4 regions of the Ensifer sp. GW101-20A05 genome follow, and region 3 is predicted to be linked to each of the others. Evidence: riboswitches for the same ligand, from Rfam matches in the RefSeq annotation. Region 3 holds a riboswitch; each other region holds the start of a gene.

Region 1 (4,968 bases), on a different contig from region 3:
CTCGAATGCTGCATCATGCCCCGCAAGGCGCTTCTCGACGATACCGGCCTATCGCCCGCCTATCTCGGTGCGTCTCTCAATGGGCTGGATTTCGCCTTGAGGCTGAGCCGCAGGGGCTACGAATCCTATTGGCTGCCCGCCCTGCAGATGCTCGGGTCGGATGAAGCGTCCGGTGCCGTTTCGGCAGCCACGGCCAGGTACGTGGAGCGTGTCGATCAGACGCTGTTTCGCGGCCGCTGGATGCAGACCGTCGAGCCAGAGAACACGACCCATAATGAGGTTTCGACATGAGTGACAAACTCCGCGTGCTGGTCGTCTCGCACGGCCACCCGACCCATTCGCTGGGCGGCGCCGAGATCGCCTCCCACGGCTTGCACAAGGCGTTGAACGGCCTGCCGGGTATCGAATCGATCTACCTTGCCCGCGTCGGAAATCCCGTGCCGCGCCACGGCGCATCGGCGCTGATGAGCCTTCGCCTGGCGATGGACGAAGTGCTCTACCATGCCGAGGACTTTGATCATTTCTTCCTGTCCAACGGCGATACCGACGCGATCCGCCGCGACCTCTTGCGCTTCGTGGGAGACATCAAGCCGGACATCGTCCACTTTCACCATATCATCGGCTTCGGGCTTGAAGCGCTCTATGCGGTGCGCGACGCTTTGCCGAAAGCACGCATCGTCGTGACCTTCCACGAGTACCTGCCGATCTGTCACAACCACGGGCAAATGGTTAAGCGGTCCTCGGGCCAGCTTTGCAATGGCGCTTCGCCAATCAGCTGCCACACGTGTTTCCCCGAAATCCCGGTTTCGCGTTTCGTACGGCGTGAGCAGTTCGTGCGGGGCATGCTGAACCTTGCCGACGCCTTCACCGCCCCGAGTGCTTTTCTCGCCAATCGCTATGTCGAGTGGGGCATCGCTGCCGAGAAGATCTTCGTGATCGAAAACGGCATCGTCCTGGGTGAAAAGACGCCCGCGCGTGAATTGCCTGCGCCGACGGCACGTCGCAATCGTTTTGCCTATTTCGGGCAGATGACGCCCTTCAAGGGCGTTCACGTGCTGATCGACGCGGTATCGCGTGTGCCCGACGATATCTGGGGCGACGATTCAACGCTGATGATCTTCGGCGGCAACCTCGAGCGTCAGCCGACCGAGTATCAGGAGCGCGTCGCGAAACTGATCGAGGACGCCGGCCGTCGCGTCCGCTTTTACGGCTCCTACCAGAACCAGGACATGCCGAGGCTGATGCGATCGGTCGATTGGGTTGTGATGCCCTCGGTCTGGTGGGAAAACTCACCGATCGTGATCCAGGAGGCGCTTCACCATGGCAGGCCGATCATTTGCTCCGACATCGGCGGCATGGCCGAGAAGGTTCGCGACCGGCTGGACGGCTATCATTTCCGGACCGGCAGCGCGCAAGATCTTGCTGATCGACTGATCGATGTGCTGAGCACGCCAAGGTCATGGGACAACCTCAGGGCAACGCTTAGGCGCCCAATGAGCCATGTCGACTGCGGCCGCGAACATGTCGCGCTCTACCGGAAACTGCTCAAAGAGGAGCAGCCGGTTCACCCGAGCGCCGCTGTGGCCTGAACCGAAAAGCGCTCTGTCCTCGTCTCTCACATTGCATTTACAAGTGACCGACTTCCCGACTCGACGGCCATTCCATTGCTTATCGGGCAATGGAATGGCCTGGTTTTTTAAAAGTCAACTTGAACGGTGAAACCGGCACCAAGCGCCGGAATGGAATTAATCGCCGTTCGGTTCCCACCATCGATGGAAGTGGTGAACCGGTCCCCGACCCTGCCCGATTTTGAGCGCTGCTGCGGCAACAAGCGCCTCATGCAGATAGGTCTTGGCGGCGGTAACCGCGTCTTGAAGTGTCTGCCTACGGGCAAGACCGGCGGCGATTGCGGCAGAGAGCGTGCAGCCGGTGCCATGATCGTTCCTCGTTTCAACCCGCGGGCGCGACAGGCGCAAAGCGTTGTCCCCGTTGAAGAGGATATCAGCCGCTTCGTCGCCGCTGGCATGCCCGCCTTTCATCAGCACGGCGCGCGCACCAAGCTTCAGGAGCATCTCCGCCTGGCGGCCCATTTCTGTCTCGCTTTCGGCAACGCTACGCCCCGTCATCAGTGCCGCTTCGGGCAGGTTCGGTGTCACGATAAGCCCAAGCGGCAGCAATTCCTCTTTGAGCGTCGCGATCGCATCCGGACGTAACAAAATGTCCCCTGAAGTGGCGACCATCACCGGATCGATGACTGCTAAATGCCCGTATCGCTTCAGGCCGGTCGCGATCGCAGCAATGGTCTCCTGGCGGGACATCATGCCGATCTTAACCGCGCCGACGGCGAGATCCGAAAACACCGCATCGATCTGGGCTGCGACCACGGCCGGCGAGATGTCCTCGACGGCCGTGACCCCGCGGGTGTTTTGCGCGGTGATGGCCGTGATCACGCTGGCACCATAGACGCCGAGCGCCGAAAACGTCTTCAGATCCGCCTGGATACCGGCACCGCCACCGGAATCTGAGCCTGCGATGGTAACGGCGATGGAGGTCATGCCTGGCTCCGCTGAAATGTAGAAGCGGGTCCAATGATGTCGAGCGCGCACTCAAGCCACCGGCTCAAACACGCGCAAACTGAGGCGGGTCTTCCATACAACCTCGAAGAATCCGACAGATTGAGCCGATGGGTCGGTCGTCCCGTCCCCCGGAGTTCTTCGTCGCTACATTCTAAACGGCGTATTGGCACCAGCGATCTCCCGAAACCAAAATCACGGAGATCCAGATGAACGGCGAAGACGCGGGGGTGCCAGAGAGGCCCTTGCCGTTCCTACGCCGGTATGATCCGGATCAGGTTCAAGGGTCTGGCTCACCGCCATCTCAGCACTGTCAGGTGCGCCCCTCGGCAGGCATGAATGCTATGGGAGCGTGGCAGGGGATGTCAATTGCTTGAGTTTAGCGGGCCCGTATATGCGTCGGCTCGACGCGGAAGACGGAGGACCTGAAAGGAAACAACCAGCAAAAAGGCCCCTTTTGCCTCGAGAGCATAAGGAGCCTTCCGTCTGAGCGTTCGACTTCACAGACCTTGGCAGACTATCCACCTGAAGGCCGTTAAGGCAAGGGGATTTCGAACGCGAGCCTATGCAATCCCGGAGTGATTTGGTCGGCAGCACTACCGATTCACTCAGTGGCGACGGGCCTTCCACGCATAACGATAGATGTTAGGCGCCTCATCGCATCATATCACCGCAATGTTTTGAGAATTGCACTTGCTCGGTCCAAGGCGGCTTCCGCTGCACGCGGTTCGGGTGTGACAGACAGAATATCGCGGTGTGCCATTGCGAGCACGACCTGCAACACTTCATCAGGCCAGCAGAATGAGGTGCCATCGGTCGGGGCCGCGATCGCCGGCTAGCCAATATCTCGTCGTTCGGCCAGCGCATGATCGTCTTTATCGCACGGCCTCCCCCACCCAATTCGTGACGCAGCGCCGCCGCAACGGCGGCAAAGTAGTCGTCTTAGCGGCGCGCGCTGATGCTGTAACCATTGTGCCTGTATTCGGAACCATACTGCTCACCTCCCCGGTCGATACTCCGGCATTCTGACCTCAATTCACACATGATATACCGGCACGTCATGGTTATCGGTTGGACTGAGAACGGCGACGAACACCCCCCTCGGACGAGCGACGCAAGGTTCGCGCGGCGATCTACGTTCGGATGTCGACCGAGCATCAGAAGTACTCGACCGACAACCAGATCGCCGCCATCGAGCGCTGCCCGCCAAGCGTCGCTTCGAAATCGCGTGGACATACGCCGACGAAGGAAAAAGCGCCAGATATCTTGGCAGAGTTCCAAAAGATCTCGGAGCTTCGGAAGGCAGCGTAGGAAACCGGTCCCTGCATGTTGCTGAACGGCTGCAGGAAATTTCTGACCGCAATGTTCTATTTAGCTGTCCGCTTAGTGCACTGGTTCTCTCGCTTGATGCAAGCTATCTCCGCCGTCGAGCATTCGGCAACGCCGTTGACGATCGCGCAATGCGAGCACTGGTCGGTGAACTCCAGGCAATCCGGATTGGCCTTGATGAAGTCCTGCAGACTAACATTCTCAGTCTGTCGCGGCTCAGGAATGATATCTGCAACGGGCATATCCGCCGCGTAAGCGCTCGCCATTCCCGCCATGGTGATCGCGAGGCAAACCGCGTCACGGAAGCTGAAATGGCTCATCCATTTGGTCCTCCTGAAGGCAAATCCGGACGCGGCGCAAACGGCTCTCCGTCGGGAATTGCGCAATTTCTGAGAGTGCCATCACAACAACCGTTGAGCAAGCGACCTTCCGGCGCTGCCCTCACCCCAGCTCATTGCGGATCGCCCGCATGAACACCCGTGCGCCCATGCCGATCAGCTCGTCAGGAAAATCATAGTCCGGATTGTGCAGCCGCGCGTGGTTCTCGCCGGCGCCAAGGAAGAACATCGCCGCGGGCGCCACCCGCCCGAAGAGCCCGAAATCCTCCGAGCCCTTCATCGGCAACACGCCCTCGCCGTGATCGTGGCTGACGCCCTCCTCGTCCATGGCGCGTTCCAGCGCGATGACTGCCGCTTCCGCATTGCTGCATTGGTGGAACACGTCCTCATGGCCGATCGTAACCTTCAGCCCCGCAGCCTCCGTCTCCTTGGCAACCAGCGCCTCGGCGCGGGCCACGAGATCGGCCATGCGTTCGTCGGTCAGCGTCCGCAGCGTCGCCCAGATCTCGGCATAACCGGGGCTGATGCCGAAGGCGGCCTCGCCGAGGCGGGCATGCGTCACCGTCACCAGCGTATAATCCTCGTCGAGCGGCCCGTTGTTGCCGAGCGCCGTCAGGCCGGAAAGCAGCGCGGCAACAGCGAAAGTCGGCGCAATGCCGTCCTCCGGCGTCGAGGCATGCGCCGTCTTGCCGGACAGCGAAATGCGCATACCGCGCGAAGCGCAATTG
Region 2 (4,968 bases), on a different contig from region 3:
TTCGGCGGGAACCGGTCGTGTGTGACTGTATGCCTCTCCATGCCTCAGCCCGTTTCCCGTCTGTCGCTCCACCCGCATGCAGCGGGGCAATGGAACGACAGCGTTGAAAGTCCTACTTTTTCAGTCCGGCAGCGTTGCTCCGCCGCGACTGTTCAGCCCTGGTCTTGCTGTATCTGATTTCAGCGCCACCTGCCTAGTTTGTCTCGGTAGAAATAGTTGCCCCGTGGTATCACGGCAACGGATGCGCGAATATTCGCGCTCCCGGCCGGATATTTCGCGCGTCGCACGGCGCCGCGGTCAAATTGTGGCGATCGGCTGAGGGCGAGGAGAAACCGGCCCCACCGTCACGCGTTGCCAAGAAAGCGGTCGATTGCCGCATTGTCGCGCCGCTCCAGGAAGCGGTCGAGCGTATCGTGTGCAATGATACGCCCCTGGTCGAGAAAAAGCACGCTATCGGCCAACGCCTTCACGTCTTCGGGATGGTGCGTGATCATCAGAATGGTGTTGCCTTCTTCCGCGTGCAGTTCGCCAAGAAGCGTGCGCATGCCGGTGCGCATCCCGGGGTCGAGGGCCGCAAATGGTTCATCCAGCAAGAGCAGGGGGCGGTGCCGCACAAGTGCGCGGGCGAGCGCGACCCGCTGGCGTTCGCCGCCGGAAAGCGTAGGCGGCAGCCTTCGTCCGAAGCCTTCAAGCCCAACGCGGCGAAGCGCGTCCTCGATCCTCTTCCGATCTTCGTCCGTCAGGCGAAGTGCCGGGTCGATACCGAGGCCGACATTGGTCGCGACATCGAGATGGGCGAAGAGATTGTTGTCCTGGAAGATCATCGAGACCGGACGCTCCGAAGGTGCCTGGTTGGCAGCGTTCTGGCCGAGGACACGGATCTCGCCGTGGTCGGCATCTTCAAAGCCTGCGATGAGGTGAAAGAGCGTCGACTTGCCGGAACCGGAGGCGCCGGCAACGGCGACGATGCCGCCGGCAGCGATAGTGCAATCGAAGTGCAGCGTGGTCGTTTCGAAACGAATCTCGACATTGCGCAGTTCTATGGCAGCGTTGGGCTCGGTCATGCTTTGCGTCCTTCCCGCCGGCGGACGTCTTCCGTTGTGCCGAGGATGGTGAAGATCAGGCAGAGAAGCCCGAGGAAGAGGGCGAGGCCGGCCGCATCGGCGGTGCGGTAGCTGCCCATGCGGCTATAGAGCAGCCAGGGAAGCGTCACCATGTCCTGCGAGCCGAACAGGGCGACGGCGCCGAGATCGCCGAGCGATAGCGCCATGGCGAAGGAGAGCGCCATCAGCAGTGGCCTTCGGAGCGCCGGAAGGTCGATCCATCGCAGGCGATGAAAACCGCGGATGCCGAGGCTCGCGGTCAGCCGCTCGGAACGCGCCGCGTGCGTCGCCATGGCCGGCGCCAGGATGCGGTGGACGAAAGGAAGCGCCATCAGGGCGTTGATTGCCACGACGATGGCAGGCGCAAAGCGCGCGACATCGCCGAAGGGGCGAAGGAGCAGAAACCAGCCGGCGCCGAGCACGACAGGCGGCACCAGCAGGATCAGCGAGGTACTGGCGCCGATCGCACCGGCAAGGCCGTGTGCCGGCGCGCCCGCATGGCGTGGCGCGGTGACCGTCGCCGCGGCGCGGATCATCACGGCCGCCATGGCGACGGAGGCGAGTGCCGAGGCGAGCGCGATCGCCGCACTCGTCATCAGTGCCCGGTGCACGCTCGGATCGCGCGCGAGCTTCAGAAGATCGGCCTGCAGGCCGGAGACGACCACCGCAATCAACGGGGCGATGAGAAAGAGCAATGCCAGGATGATCCAGGCGCCATCGTTGAACAGCGCCGCTGTGGTTGTGCCATCGAAGCGTCGAACGGTTCGGCCGCCGGTCATGCCCTCTTCCGGATCCGTTGCCAGACGTCTGAGGATGAGAAGCAGGACGCCGGTCATGGCGATCTGCAGGCCGGACAGCGCGATGGCGCGTGGCGGATCGAAATCGAAGCGCAGCGCCTGATAGATCGCGACCTCGATGGTGCTGGCAGCGGGCCCGCCGCCAAGCGTCAGCACGAGCGTGAAGCTGGTGGCGCAGAGCATGAAGACGAGGCCGGCCGCGCCTGGCAACAGGCCGCGCAGGACGGGCCATTCGATGAAGCGGAAGAGCGCTCGGGAGGGCATGCCGAGATTGGCAGCGCTGCGCCAGTATTCGGCGGGAATGCGCTCGAGGTCGGCCAGGAACAGGCGCGCCGCAAGCGGCATGTTGAAGAAGACATGGGCAAGCAGGATGCCGAACAGGCCATAGATGCTGATCGGTTGCTCGAGGCCGAGCCAGCGCAGGCCGGAATTGAGGAAGCCCTGGCGTCCCCAGATCTCGATCAGCCCGAGTGCGCCGACGAGAACGGGCAGGCCGAGCGGCAGCGCCATCAGCCGCAACAGCCAGATCCGGCCGAAGAAACGCGGCCGCCGCGCCAGCGCCCGCGCCACCGGTATCGCGAAGAGCACAGACAGCAGAGTGGAAAGGCTTGCCTGCAGCAGCGTGAAGCGGGTGACGCGCCAGATATAGGCGTCGAACAGAGTGCCTTCGTCCGTGCCGCCGGTTTGGGCGAGCAAGGCGGCGATCGCCAGGCCGACGAAGAGCAGGAAGGCGCCGAGGCAAATCGCCCCGGCGACAACAGTCATGCGGTTTTCGCGAAGTGCGAACAATCCGGCCTCAGTTCTTGCTCATGGCAGCAAGCCACTCGTCGATCCAGGCCTTGCGGTTCTTCGCGACCTCTTCCGATGGCAGCAGGAAGGTCTTCTCCGGGTTGACCAGCTTGTTGAAGGCGTCCGGCAGCGGCTCCTTGGTTGCTGCGACCGGCATCATCCAGTTGGTTGTCGGAATGATCGACTGGAATTCCGGACCGGTCATGAACGCGAGGAACTGCTTTGCCAGTTCCGGCTCCTTGGCACTCTTGGTCATGCCGGCGACTTCGATCTGGATGTAGTGACCTTCCGAGAAGGTGGCCGCCTGGTAGCGCTCGGTGTTCTCAGCGACCATGTGGTAGGCGGGCGAGGTGGTGTAGGAGAGCACCATCGGCGCTTCGCCCTTGGTGAAGAGGCCATAGGCTTCCGACCAGCCGGGGGTGACGGTCAGAACACGGTCCTTGAGCTTCGCCCAGGCAGCACCCGCCTCGTCGCCATAGACCGCCTTGACCCAAAGCAGCAATCCGAGGCCCGGCGTCGAGGTGCGCGGGTCCTCGATGACGATCTTCTGCGACGCGTCGCCTTCGACCAGTTCCTTGAGGCTCTTCGGCGGTGTCTTCAGGGTCTCGGTGTCGTAGACGACGGCGAAATGGCCGTAGTCATAGGGCAGGAAGGTGTCGTCGGAGAAGTTGCCGGGCACCTTCAGGTCCTTCGCTTCGATGCCATGCGGTGCGAAGAAGCCCGTTGCCTTTGCTTCCGCCACGAGGTTGGTGTCGAGACCGAGCACGATGTCGGCCTTCGAGGCAGCACCCTCGAGCTTTAGGCGCGTCAAGAGTTCGACGCCATCGGCAACACCGACATAGTTGACCTTGCATTCGCAGGTCTTTTCGAAGGCTTCCGCCACCTTGGCGCCCGGCCCCCATTCGGTGATGAAGCTTTCATAGGTGTAGACGGTCAGCGTCTTGTCGGCAGCGGCGGCATAACCGGTGAAAACAAGGCTTGCGCTTGCGGCCAGCGCTAGCCGGCTAAGTATTTTGAGCTGTGATGAATTGGACATGCGAAGCACCTCTCCCAAAGTTCGTTGTTGCACGGGAAAAGGGCGTATCGGTGCGATCGCGTCTAATCCCTCCGCCGGTATGAGCCGGATCAGGTTCCGCGGGTTGGCGTTTTGACGCCTCTCAGCCTCCGGCCGCCATGCGGTCGGGAGGCACCCCGTTAGAGCGGCAAGAGATTTACCGCTGCGGCGGCTTCATGGCAAGCGGTGTTTGGAATGGGCGACGCATGGGGCGAGCCCATTTTCTGTCGGGCGTTTTCGCCAACCGGCAACTGCGCTATGACACCATCACGCTTGGCCGCAAGGAGGAAATCCCATGCCAGATATGCTAGTTCGCCTTTATGCCCTTCCGGCAGAGCCCCAGTCGCGGCTTGGTTCAGGCATCAGCATCCGTCGCGCCATGGCGCCGGAACGCCGTCTGGTGGTCTCCTGGATCGAAAAGACGTTTGGCGCCGGCTGGGCAGGCGAAGCGGAAGCTGCCTTCTCCTCGACCCCGACACGCATGCACGTCGCGGTGCACGACGAAAAGATCGTCGGCTTTGCCTGCCACGACGTGACAGCGCTCGGCTTCTTCGGCCCAACCGGCGTCGATGAAGGTATGCGTGGGCAGGGCATCGGCGAGGCGCTGCTGCTTGCAAGCCTGACGGCGATGCGCGAGGCGGGCTACGGCTATGCGGTCATCGGTGGCGTCGGCCCGGCGAAGTTCTACGAGCGCGTGGCCGGCGCGATCGAAATTCCCGATTCAACACCCGGGATCTATGCCGGCATGCTATTCCCGGAACCGGTGCCGGAAGGACACTGACGGCTTCGGCAAATTGCTGCGATCGCAGCGGTTTGCGGTTTTCTTCGTTTTCCTTCCGCGATCCTTTGCGCTATGGGCATTGCCATGGCTCGATCGACCTTCACCATATTGCTTGGCGGCGCCCTCTCGGTGACCAGCCGGCTGACAGAGCAGCTCAGCGGCAGCCGCTTCGTTGCCGCTGACGGCGGCATGCGCCATGCCCGCTTGCTCGGCGTCGTGCCGGATGTCTGGGTCGGCGATTTCGATTCGACCGAAGACGCCCTGCTGTCCGAGTTCGCCTCCGTTCCACGCGAGCCCTACCCGGCGGCAAAGGCTGCGACGGATGGCGAGATCGCGGTCGAGGCTGCGTTGTCCCGCGGCGCTGATCGGCTGATCTTTGCCGGCGCGCTTGGCGGCAGCCGCAGCGACCATGCCTTCCTGCACCTGCTGCAGGCCGCAGCGCTT
Region 3 (4,968 bases):
ACACATCGGCAAATACGCTCCGCTCGGTGAGAGGCACCAGAAGCCCGCCTGCCCCCTCGATGACGAGCGGGCGGTCGACCTTGGGCGGCAAGAGATGTTCAGGCCGGATCGACACACCATCGATCCGCGCCGACAGATGTGGCGAAGCCGGTGTCCTCAGCCGATAGGTCTCAGGCAGGATGCAGTCGGGCGGGATCCGACCGAGCCGCGCTACAGCCTCGCTGTCGGTTTCTTCATCGAGTCCCGACTGCACCGGTTTCCAGTAGCAACCGGAAAGCGCGTCGGTCAGCGCCGCGGAGAATATCGTCTTGCCGATGCCGGTATCCGTGCCGGTAACGACGAAACGGCGCATCATGACCGCTCCTCCGCCATCGCCACCTTCAAGCGCTCCAACATGCGCGCGATCACCGGCCGGTCGACATTCAACGTGATCGCGATCCGAAGCCGCGCGGTCCCCTCGGGAACGGTCGGTGGACGGATCGCCCTGATATCAAACCCCTCGGCGCGCATCCGCGCCGCAATCCGCACGGCGCGACCGTTGTCGCCGACCGGGACTGGAAGGATCTGCGAGCCGCTGCTTTGGATGCCGAGGGTTTCGGCAAGCGCCCGATTGGCGAAGGTCCGGAGATCATCGAACGCTGCCCGGCGCTGCGGCTCATCCGCCAGTGTCAAAAGAGCCTCGCGCACGGCGGCAGCGATCAGCGGCGATGGCGCCGTGGAATAGATGAAATTGCGGGCACGGTTGACAAGATAGTCGCAAAGCACGGCGTTTGCGCCAACGAGGGCGCCGGAAACGCCGAGCGCCTTGCCGCAGGTATGGAGCACAACGAGATTCCGTCGGCCTTCCAATTCCGCGGCCAGACCACGGCCGTCGGGTCCGAAAACGCCGGTCGCATGCGCTTCGTCGACCACCAGAAAACCATCATGCCGCGCGGCCAGTGCAGCGAGATCCGCAAGCGGCGCCCGGTCGCCATCCATGGAATAGAGGCTTTCAACGGCAATCCACGGATGTCCCATGCCGCCGCGCTTTCGCCAAGTGCCGATCGCATCGGCGAAGGCGTCGACGTCGTTGTGCTTGACCGCGACCGCGCCGGCCCTGCTTGCGGCGATACCCTCATGGGCACTCGCATGGATCAGGGCATCGTGGACGATGATGTCGTCGCGCTGCGGCAGCGTCGAAAACAAGGCGGCATTGGCCGCATAACCGCTGCCGAAGAGCAGCGTTCGCTCCACGCCAAAGAACGCTGCCGCCTCCGCCTCCAGCGCCTCATGTTCCGCATGGTTGCCGCGCAGCAGTCTCGAACCGCCTGATCCAACCGGCAGGCCGCGGTCGATCGCCGCGATGATCGCCGCCTTGAGACGCGGCGAACCGGCAAGCGCCAGATAGTCGTTCGAGGTGAAGTCGACCCCACTGCCGGAGGCGAGTTCGCGGCGGCGCTCCTTGCGTTCAAGGCCGTGAAGCGTCTTCTCGTAGCGGTGGAGCAAGCCCGCGGTCATTCGGCCGCTTCCGGTTCTGTCGTAGGCGCCATCGGCTTCAGCCCGAGGCGGCGGAAGAGTGCCGCATCGTGATCCTCGCCGGGGTTGTCGGCGGTCAGCAGCGTTTCGCCGACGAAGATCGAATTGGCGCCGGCGAAGAAACAGAGTGCCTGCATCTCGTCGCTCATGTCGGTGCGGCCGGCTGAAAGGCGGACGTGAGACGCGGGCATGAGTATGCGGGCGAGTGCGATGGTGCGGACGAAATCGATCGGATCGACGGGCGCCGCATCGGCAAGCTTCGAGCCTGGGATCGGAATCAGCATGTTGATCGGCACGCTTTCGGGGGGCACCGGCAGATTGGCGAGCGTCACCAGCATCGAGATCCGATCGTCAGCCGTCTCGCCCATGCCGAGAATGCCGCCGGCGCAGACCTTGATGCCGGCCTCGCGGACGTTTGCCAACGTTTCCAGCCGGTCGGCAAAGCTGCGGGTGGTGATGATCTCGCTGTAGAAGCGCTCCGACGTATCGACATTGTGGTTGTAGTAATCGAGCCCGGCATCTGCGAGCCGCCCGGATTGTTCCGGCGTCAGCATGCCAAGCGTCATGCAGGTCTCTATGCCGAGCGACCGGACGCCGCGGACCATGGCGACGATCGCCTCCATGTCGCGCTCCTTCGGGCTGCGCCAGGCGGCGCCCATGCAATAGCGCGTCGCGCCGCCATCCCTCGCTTTCCGTGCCTCTGCAAGAACCTGTTCGACTTCCATCAGTTTCGACGCTTTCAGCCGCGTCGGGTAGTGCGCCGACTGGCTGCAATAGCCGCAGTCTTCGGCACAGCCGCCGGTCTTGATCGAGAGCAGGCGGCTCATCTGGATGGCATTGGGGTCGAACTGGGCGCGGTGAACGGACTGCGCACGATACAGAAGGTCGTTGAACGGCAAATTATAGATTTTTTGCGCGTCGGCCAGATTCCAACCGGTTTTGGCGGGTTTGGTGGCTCCCGAGGTCGGCTCGGTCGATCTGTTTGTATCCAGCATGTTCGTTCACTTCCCTGTTTGCGGCAAAGCAAAATAGATAGAATCCATTATTATCTATAATTTTCACAGGCACCGCATCAAGCAACCACCCAAAAGGAGAGTACACTCTACTACTTCAATCATAGCGTGCCTTAATATGATTCAACGGATGCCGACGAGAAGGGCAAATGCCGCAACTCTCCGCCTTGGCGGCATCAGCTGATGGCAATGAGAGCAGCCGCCAAATGCCCAGATTTGCGGACCTTGCGCCTCGCACGATCCGCAGATCTCCCGATCGATGCCCGCTACCGACACCACCGAGCCGCAAGAACACATGCCTTTTCAATTTTTATAGATAATTTTCAGCCGAAGAACCGCACGCGAGGTACACGCCGGCAGCCCTTGACAAAATCCGCTCCAGCCGCTCAGTTTGAAGCATTCACCAGGGGTGTCCCGACAAGGGGCTGAGATTCTGCTAGGCGACTTCCGCGGCGCAGTGACCCGTTGAACCTGATCCAGTTCATACTGGCGTAGGGACGGTGCAGACATCGCTGCCACATTCGCGTTCGCGCGAGCAGATCTCGGCAAGGCGTCCTTCCCTCTCTTCCGGTCCGAACTGGGTCTCCAACAATGGAGCCTCGGCAATGCGTATCTTCATCGCGATTCTGCTTCCTTCAGACCGACGTTCGGCTCGCCGTAGCTGGGCGCATTGACCATGCGCGTCCTGATCAAAGGCGCCGGCGTCGTCGGGCTGACCTTGGCACATGAGCTGATCGGCCGTGGCGTCGAGGTGGCCGTTGCCGAGCGACATCCGGACTTCTGCGGGGCGGCGTCGTGGTTTGCCGGCGGCATGCTGGCGCCCTGGTGCGAACGCGAGAGCGCCGAGGAAACGGTGCTGACGCGCGGCATCGGCGCCATCGACTGGTGGGACCGTGCGCTTCCGGGCGAAGTGTCACGCAACGGCACCCTCGTCGTCGCTCCGCCGCGAGACGTCGGCGAACTCAAACGCTTCGCTTCGCGCACGTCCGGCTTCGAATGGCTCGACGGAGAAGCGATCGCGAGACTGGAGCCGGCGCTTGCCGGTCGCTTCCGAGAGGCGTTGTTCTTCCCCGGCGAGGCGCATCTCGACCCGCGCCGGGCGCTTGTCTTGCTGCGGCAAAAGCTCGTCGAGAACGGCGTCGCCTTCATCGGCGAGGCGGATAATAGCAGCGACAGCGATCTGATCGCCGACTGTAGCGGCGCTTCGCGGATCGGCCCCATCGCCGGCCTGCGCGGCGTGCGCGGCGAGATGCTCTATCTGCAGACCGGCGAAGTGGAATTGTCGCGGCCAGTCCGTCTCATCCACCCGCGCATCCCGCTCTACATCGTACCGCGCGGCAATGGTCTGTTCATGTGCGGCGCGACCATGATCGAAACCGACGACGGCGGTCCGATTGCCGCCCGTTCGCTGATGGAATTGCTGAACGCTGCCTATGCGCTTCACCCCGCCTTCGGCGAGGCGCGCCTTCTCGAAACCGGCACCGGCGTCCGGCCGGCCTTTGCCGACAATCTGCCGCGCGTCATGCGCGCCGGAAACACCATCACGCTCAACGGGCTCTATCGCCACGGCTTCCTGCTTTCACCGGCCTTGGCCGAGGAAGCGGCGAACCTTGCCCTTGCCCAGAACCTGAAGGGAGACGCCGCATGAAATTGACCGTCAACGGCGAGGATCACGACCTCACAGTCACGACCCTTGCCGAACTCCTGGCCGCACTCGACTTCGAAGGGGATTGGCTTGCCACCGCCGTCAACGGCGAGCTGGTGCACCGAGCCGACCGCTCGGCCCATTCCCTCAGCGATCGCGACCGGATCGAAATTCTCTCGCCGATGAAAGGAGGCTGAGACATGCTGACGCTTTATGGACAGGAACTGCGTTCCCGCCTGCTTCTGGGCACCGCCCGCTACCCCTCGCCTGCCGCGCTCGAAGACGCGGTTCGTTCGTCGGCGACCGAGATTGTCACGGTTTCGCTGCGCCGCGAAACCGCCGGCGGCCGTCAGGGCGGCGCTTTCTTCGACCTGATCCGGTCGCTCGGCGTGCACGTGCTGCCCAACACCGCCGGCTGCCACTCGGTGTCGGAGGCGGTGCTGACCGCCAAGATGGCGCGCGAGGTCTTCGGCACCAACTGGATCAAGCTCGAAGTCATCGGTCATCAGGATACGCTTCAGCCCGATGTCTTCGGGCTGGTCGAAGCAGCACGCATCCTTTGCGCCGAAGGCTTCGAGGTCTTCCCCTACACAACCGACGACCTCGTGGTCGGCGAGCACCTCGTCGAGGCCGGATGCAAGGTGCTGATGCCCTGGTGCGCGCCGATCGGCAGCGCCATGGGGCCACAGAACATCCCGGCGCTGCGGGCCATGCGGGCCCATTTTCCGGATATGCCGCTGATAGTCGATGCCGGCATCGGCCGGCCCTCACACGCAACGACAGTGATGGAACTCG
Region 4 (4,968 bases), 150 kb from region 3:
AAGCAGCGCTTTCGACCCGCGACGGCCAGGCGCTGCAGCGGTTGAACGAGAAGCTGCAGGCACTTGCCGCCAACACGGACGCCGCCGTCATTTATGTGATCGGCAACGACGGCGTCGCGGTCGCCGCCAGCAACTGGCGTGAGCCGACGAGCTTCGTCGGCAACGACTACGCCTTCCGCGAATATTTCCGCATGGCGATGCGGGACGGCAAGGCGGAGCATTTCGCCATGGGCACGGTCAGCAAACGGCCGGGACTCTATATCTCCCGGCGGGTGCAGGGGCAGGACGGCCCGATCGGCGTCGTCGTCGCCAAGCTCGAGTTCGACGATGTGGAAGCGGAGTGGCTCGCCTCCGGCAAGCCGGTCTATGTTACCGACCGGCGCGGCATCGTGCTCATCACCAGTTTCCCGTCCTGGCGCTTCATGACCACCAGAACCATTCCGCGCGATCGTGTCGCTGCGATCCGCGACAGCCTGCAATTCGGCGATGCCTCGCTGCTGCCGCTGCCGTTCCGCGACATCGAGCCGACCAGCGACGGCTCCAGCGAGCTGCATGCGCTGCTGCCCGGCGACAGCGAGCGGCGGTTCCTGCGGGTCGAAACCATGGTTCCGACCACGAGCTGGCGGCTGGAGCAACTGGCGCCATTGGATGGGGCGGTCTCGGCGGCAACCCGCGAGGCCCGGCTGATTGCGCTGGCCGTGATCGTGCCGCTGCTTGCGCTTGCGGCCTTCCTCCTGCGTCGTCGCCAGGCCCTGACCTTGGTTGCGACAAGGGAGCGTGCCGCGCGCGATGAACTGGAGCACCGCGTGGCGGAGCGCACCCAGGATCTCAGCCTTGCGCGTGATCATCTCGAAACGGAGATTGCCGATCACCGGCGCACCGGCGAGAAGCTCCAGGCCGTGCAGCAGGAACTGGTTCAGGCGAACCGTCTGGCGATCCTCGGCCAGGTGGCCGCCGGCGTCGCCCACGAGATCAACCAGCCGGTCGCGACCATCCGCGCCTATGCCGACAATGCCCGCACCTTCCTCGACCGGGGGCAGCAGCAAACGGCGGTGGAGAACCTCGTCAGCATCGCCGAGCTGACCGAAAGGGTCGGTACCATCACCGACGAACTCCGCAGCTTTGCCCGCAAGGGCCGCTTCGTCGCCGAGCCGACACCGATGCGCGAGGTGATCGAGGGCGCCTTGATGCTGCTTCGCAGCCGCTTTGCCGGCCGCATGGATGCCATCGTCATCGACCTGCCGGAAAACGGGCTCAGCGTTTACGGCAGCCGCATCCGTCTTGAACAGGTCCTGATCAATCTCCTGCAGAATGCCTTGGAGGCACTCGGCGAGCGCAGCGATGCCGAGATCCGCGTGCGCTGTGAGGAGGACCCTTCCGGCACGGTCTTGCTTGTCGTTACCGACAACGGCCCCGGCATACCACAGCATATCCGCGAGGATCTGTTCACGCCGTTCAACACCTCGAAGGACGAAGGGCTCGGCCTTGGACTCGCCATCTCCCAGGAGATCGTCGCCGACTATGGCGGCGAGATATCAGTCGAAACCAGCGACAAGGGCACCGTCTTCACGGTGCGCCTGAAGAGGGCCTGAGCGATGCAGCCATCCGTCTACCTCATCGACGACGACAACGATCTGCGCAAGGCGATGACGCAGACGCTGGAGCTCGCCGGATTCGCCGTCACTTCGCTTGCAAGCGCCGCCGAAGCCTTGGGAACCCTCGACGCGAATTTTGATGGCATTGTCGTCAGTGATATCCGCATGCCCGGCATCGACGGGCTGCAGCTCTTTCGCCGCATCGCTGCCTTCGATGCCGACCTGCCCGTGATCCTGGTGACCGGCCACGGCGACATACCGATGGCAGTTCAGGCGCTGCAGGATGGCGTCTACGACTTCATCCCAAAACCCTTTGCCGCCGACCGGCTGGTGCAGAGCGTGCGCCGCGCGCTGGAAAAGCGCAGTCTCGTCATGGAGAACCGCGCGCTCAAACGGGCGGCCGAAACGGCCGGCGACAGCCTGCCGCTGATCGGCCAGACGCCGGTCATGGAGCGCTTGCGCCAGACGATCCGGCACATCGCCGACACGGATGTCGACGTGCTCGTCGCCGGTGAAACCGGCAGCGGCAAGGAGGTGGTCGCGACGCTGCTCCACAATTGGAGCCGGCGCCGCGACGGCAATTTCGTGGCGCTGAACTGCGGCGCGCTGCCGGAAACGGTGATCGAGAGCGAACTCTTCGGTCACGAACAGGGCGCCTTCACCGGCGCCCTGAAGAAGCGTGTGGGCCGGATCGAACACGCGAGCGGCGGCACGCTATTCCTCGACGAGATCGAGGCGATGCCGCCGGCGACCCAGGTCAAGATGCTGCGCGTTCTCGAAGCCCGCGAGATCACGCCGCTCGGCACCAACCAGGTGCGCCCCGTCGATATTCGCGTCATCGCCGCCGCCAAGATCGATCTCGGCGACCCGGCCCAGCGCGGGGACTTTCGTGAAGATCTCTACTTCCGATTGAACGTCGTAACGCTGTCGATCCCGCCGCTGCGCGAGCGCCGCGATGATATCCCGCTGCTCTTTTCGCACTTCCTGACGCGGGCGGCGGAGCGCTTCAAGCGGGACGTGCCTCACGTCTCGCCGGCAGTGCAGCAACACCTGATGACCCATGCCTGGCCCGGCAATGTGCGCGAACTCTCACATTTTGCCGAACGCGTGGCGCTCGGCGTCGAAGGCCCGCTGGGACAGCCGGTTGCGCCAGCAGAACAGCCGGGTTTCGCGCTACCGGAACGGCTCGAACACTACGAGGCAGAGATCCTGAAGGAAGTGCTTCGCGCCCAGCGCGGCGACGTCAAGGCGACGATCGAGGCGCTCGGTATTCCGCGCAAGACATTCTACGACAAGCTCCAGCGCCACGGCATCAACCGAGCCGACTATGCGGAGCGCGGCGTTCCGGAAAAATCCGGCAGCTAACTCTCGTCAGCGGCCAAAATACACCCAAAAATTGCATCTTCGTCGACGGGCGAATTCGCGCTTGACGACCCGTGCCGTTCGATGGCTATCTCTTGGGCATTCACCAGGGGGGTCCCGCAAGGGGCTGAGATTCTGCTGGATGGCCGGCTTACCGGCTGTGGCGCAGTGACCCGTTGAACCTGATCCAGTTCATACTGGCGTAGGGACGGTGCAGATATCGAAGCCAGGATTCCGTGCGTCCAGCACCTGGCGGAGCGTCTTTCATCCTTCCGGCATCAGAACTGGGTCTCCAATCGCAAACTTGGAGCCTCGTCATGAATATTGCCACAAAGCCCACCCCTCTCACGGTCACCCAAGGCCCGCTTCCCGCCTCCCGCAAGGTCCACAAATCAGGCATCCTCCACCCGGATATCCGCGTGCCGATGCGCGAGATCGCGCTGCACCCGACCTCCGGCGAGCCGCCGGTTACCGTCTACGATTCCTCCGGCGCCTATACCGCCGACGATGCGGAGATCAGCATCGAGGCGGGGCTGCCGCGACTCCGTCGCAACTGGATCGTCGGGCGCGGCGACGTGGAAACCTACGAGGGGCGCATCGTCCGTCCTGAAGACAACGGTTTTGCCAGCGGCGACCGGCTGACGCCGACCTTCCCGTTCCAGCACGCGCCGCTCAAGGCGACTGGCGGCAAGGCGGTAACGCAGCTTGCCTACGCCCGCGCCGGCATCATCACGCCGGAGATGGAGTTCGTGGCGATCCGCGAGAACCTCGGCCGCGATGCGGCACGCGCGATAGCTCGCGACGGCGAAAGCTTCGGCGCCCATATCCCCGACCATGTGACACCGGAGTTCGTGCGCCAGGAAATCGCCAGCGGCAGAGCGATCCTGCCCGCCAACATCAACCATCCGGAATCCGAGCCGATGATCATCGGGCGGAACTTCCTGGTGAAAATCAACGCCAATATCGGCAACTCCGCTGTCACCTCGTCGATGGCCGAGGAGGTCGAGAAGATGGTCTGGGCGACGCGGTGGGGCGCCGATACGGTTATGGACCTTTCGACCGGCCGCAACATCCACAACATCCGCGAATGGATCATCCGCAATTCACCGGTGCCGATCGGCACCGTGCCGCTCTACCAGGCTCTGGAAAAGGTCAATGGCATTGCCGAGGACCTCAACTGGGAGGTCTATCGCGACACGCTGATCGAGCAGGCCGAACAGGGCGTCGATTATTTCACCATCCATGCTGGCGTACGCCTGCACTACATCCCGCTCACCGTCGATCGCGTCACCGGCATCGTCTCCCGCGGCGGCTCGATCATGGCCAAGTGGTGTCTGCATCACCACAAGGAAAGCTTCCTCTACGAGCATTTCGAGGAGATCTGCGACATCTGCCGCGCCTATGACGTCTCCTTCTCGCTCGGCGACGGATTGCGCCCGGGCTCGATCGCCGATGCCAACGACGCGGCGCAGTTTGCCGAACTCGAAACGCTCGGCGAACTCACCAAGATCGCCTGGGCGAAGGATTGTCAGGTGATGATCGAGGGCCCCGGCCACGTGCCGATGCACAAGATCAAGGAGAACATGGACAAGCAGCTCGCCGTCTGCGGCGAGGCGCCGTTCTATACGCTTGGGCCGCTGACGACGGACATCGCTCCGGGCTACGACCACATCACGTCAGGCATCGGCGCTGCGATGATCGGCTGGTTCGGCACCGCCATGCTCTGCTACGTCACGCCGAAGGAACACCTGGGCCTGCCCGACCGCAACGACGTCAAAGTGGGCGTCATCACCTACAAGATCGCCGCCCACGCCGCCGATCTCGCCAAGGGTCACCCGGCCGCCCAGGTGCGCGACGACGCTCTCTCGCGCGCCCGCTTCGAGTTCCGCTGGGAGGACCAGTTCAACCTCTCTCTCGACCCGGAGACGGCCCGAAACTTCCACGACGAGACCCTGCCGAAGGAGGCACACAAGGTCGCGCATTTCTGCTCCATGTGCGGCCCGAAATTCTG

Evidence for each region. A riboswitch is a leader RNA that binds a small molecule or an ion and turns the genes downstream of it on or off. The one in region 3 is predicted to bind thiamine pyrophosphate.
Region 1: another riboswitch for thiamine pyrophosphate. It lies ahead of thiD (bifunctional hydroxymethylpyrimidine kinase/phosphomethylpyrimidine kinase); the one in region 3 lies ahead of thiO (glycine oxidase ThiO).
Region 2: another riboswitch for thiamine pyrophosphate. It lies ahead of thiB (thiamine ABC transporter substrate binding subunit); the one in region 3 lies ahead of thiO (glycine oxidase ThiO).
Region 4: another riboswitch for thiamine pyrophosphate. It lies ahead of thiC (phosphomethylpyrimidine synthase ThiC); the one in region 3 lies ahead of thiO (glycine oxidase ThiO).

What each region holds. Positions count from the first base shown of each region.
Region 1 covers NZ_JBWKZT010000028.1:21,646-26,613, forward strand. The annotation lists gene AC070A_RS33385 (hypothetical protein) at 1-291, shown strand, start outside; gene AC070A_RS33390 (glycosyltransferase family 4 protein) at 288-1,589, shown strand; gene thiD (bifunctional hydroxymethylpyrimidine kinase/phosphomethylpyrimidine kinase) at 1,746-2,555, opposite strand; TPP riboswitch at 2,808-2,910, opposite strand; gene AC070A_RS33400 (hypothetical protein) at 3,941-4,222, opposite strand; partial or broken gene AC070A_RS33405 (M20/M25/M40 family metallo-hydrolase) at 4,344-4,968, opposite strand, start outside.
Region 2 covers NZ_JBWKZT010000005.1:193,738-198,705, forward strand. The annotation lists gene AC070A_RS15285 (M48 family metalloprotease) at 1-41, opposite strand, end outside; gene thiQ (thiamine ABC transporter ATP-binding protein) at 345-1,064, opposite strand; gene thiP (thiamine/thiamine pyrophosphate ABC transporter permease ThiP) at 1,061-2,689, opposite strand; gene thiB (thiamine ABC transporter substrate binding subunit) at 2,697-3,725, opposite strand; TPP riboswitch at 3,775-3,893, opposite strand; gene AC070A_RS15305 (GNAT family N-acetyltransferase) at 4,039-4,524, shown strand; gene AC070A_RS15310 (thiamine diphosphokinase) at 4,609-4,968, shown strand, end outside.
Region 3 covers NZ_JBWKZT010000002.1:230,238-235,205, forward strand. The annotation lists gene bioD (dethiobiotin synthase) at 1-355, opposite strand, end outside; gene AC070A_RS06185 (8-amino-7-oxononanoate synthase) at 352-1,497, opposite strand; gene bioB (biotin synthase BioB) at 1,494-2,510, opposite strand; TPP riboswitch at 2,924-3,044, shown strand; gene thiO (glycine oxidase ThiO) at 3,205-4,176, shown strand; gene thiS (sulfur carrier protein ThiS) at 4,173-4,370, shown strand; gene AC070A_RS06205 (thiazole synthase) at 4,374-4,968, shown strand, end outside.
Region 4 covers NZ_JBWKZT010000002.1:79,939-84,906, forward strand. The annotation lists gene AC070A_RS05480 (sensor histidine kinase) at 1-1,592, shown strand, start outside; gene AC070A_RS05485 (sigma-54-dependent transcriptional regulator) at 1,596-2,960, shown strand; TPP riboswitch at 3,056-3,184, shown strand; gene thiC (phosphomethylpyrimidine synthase ThiC) at 3,275-4,968, shown strand, end outside.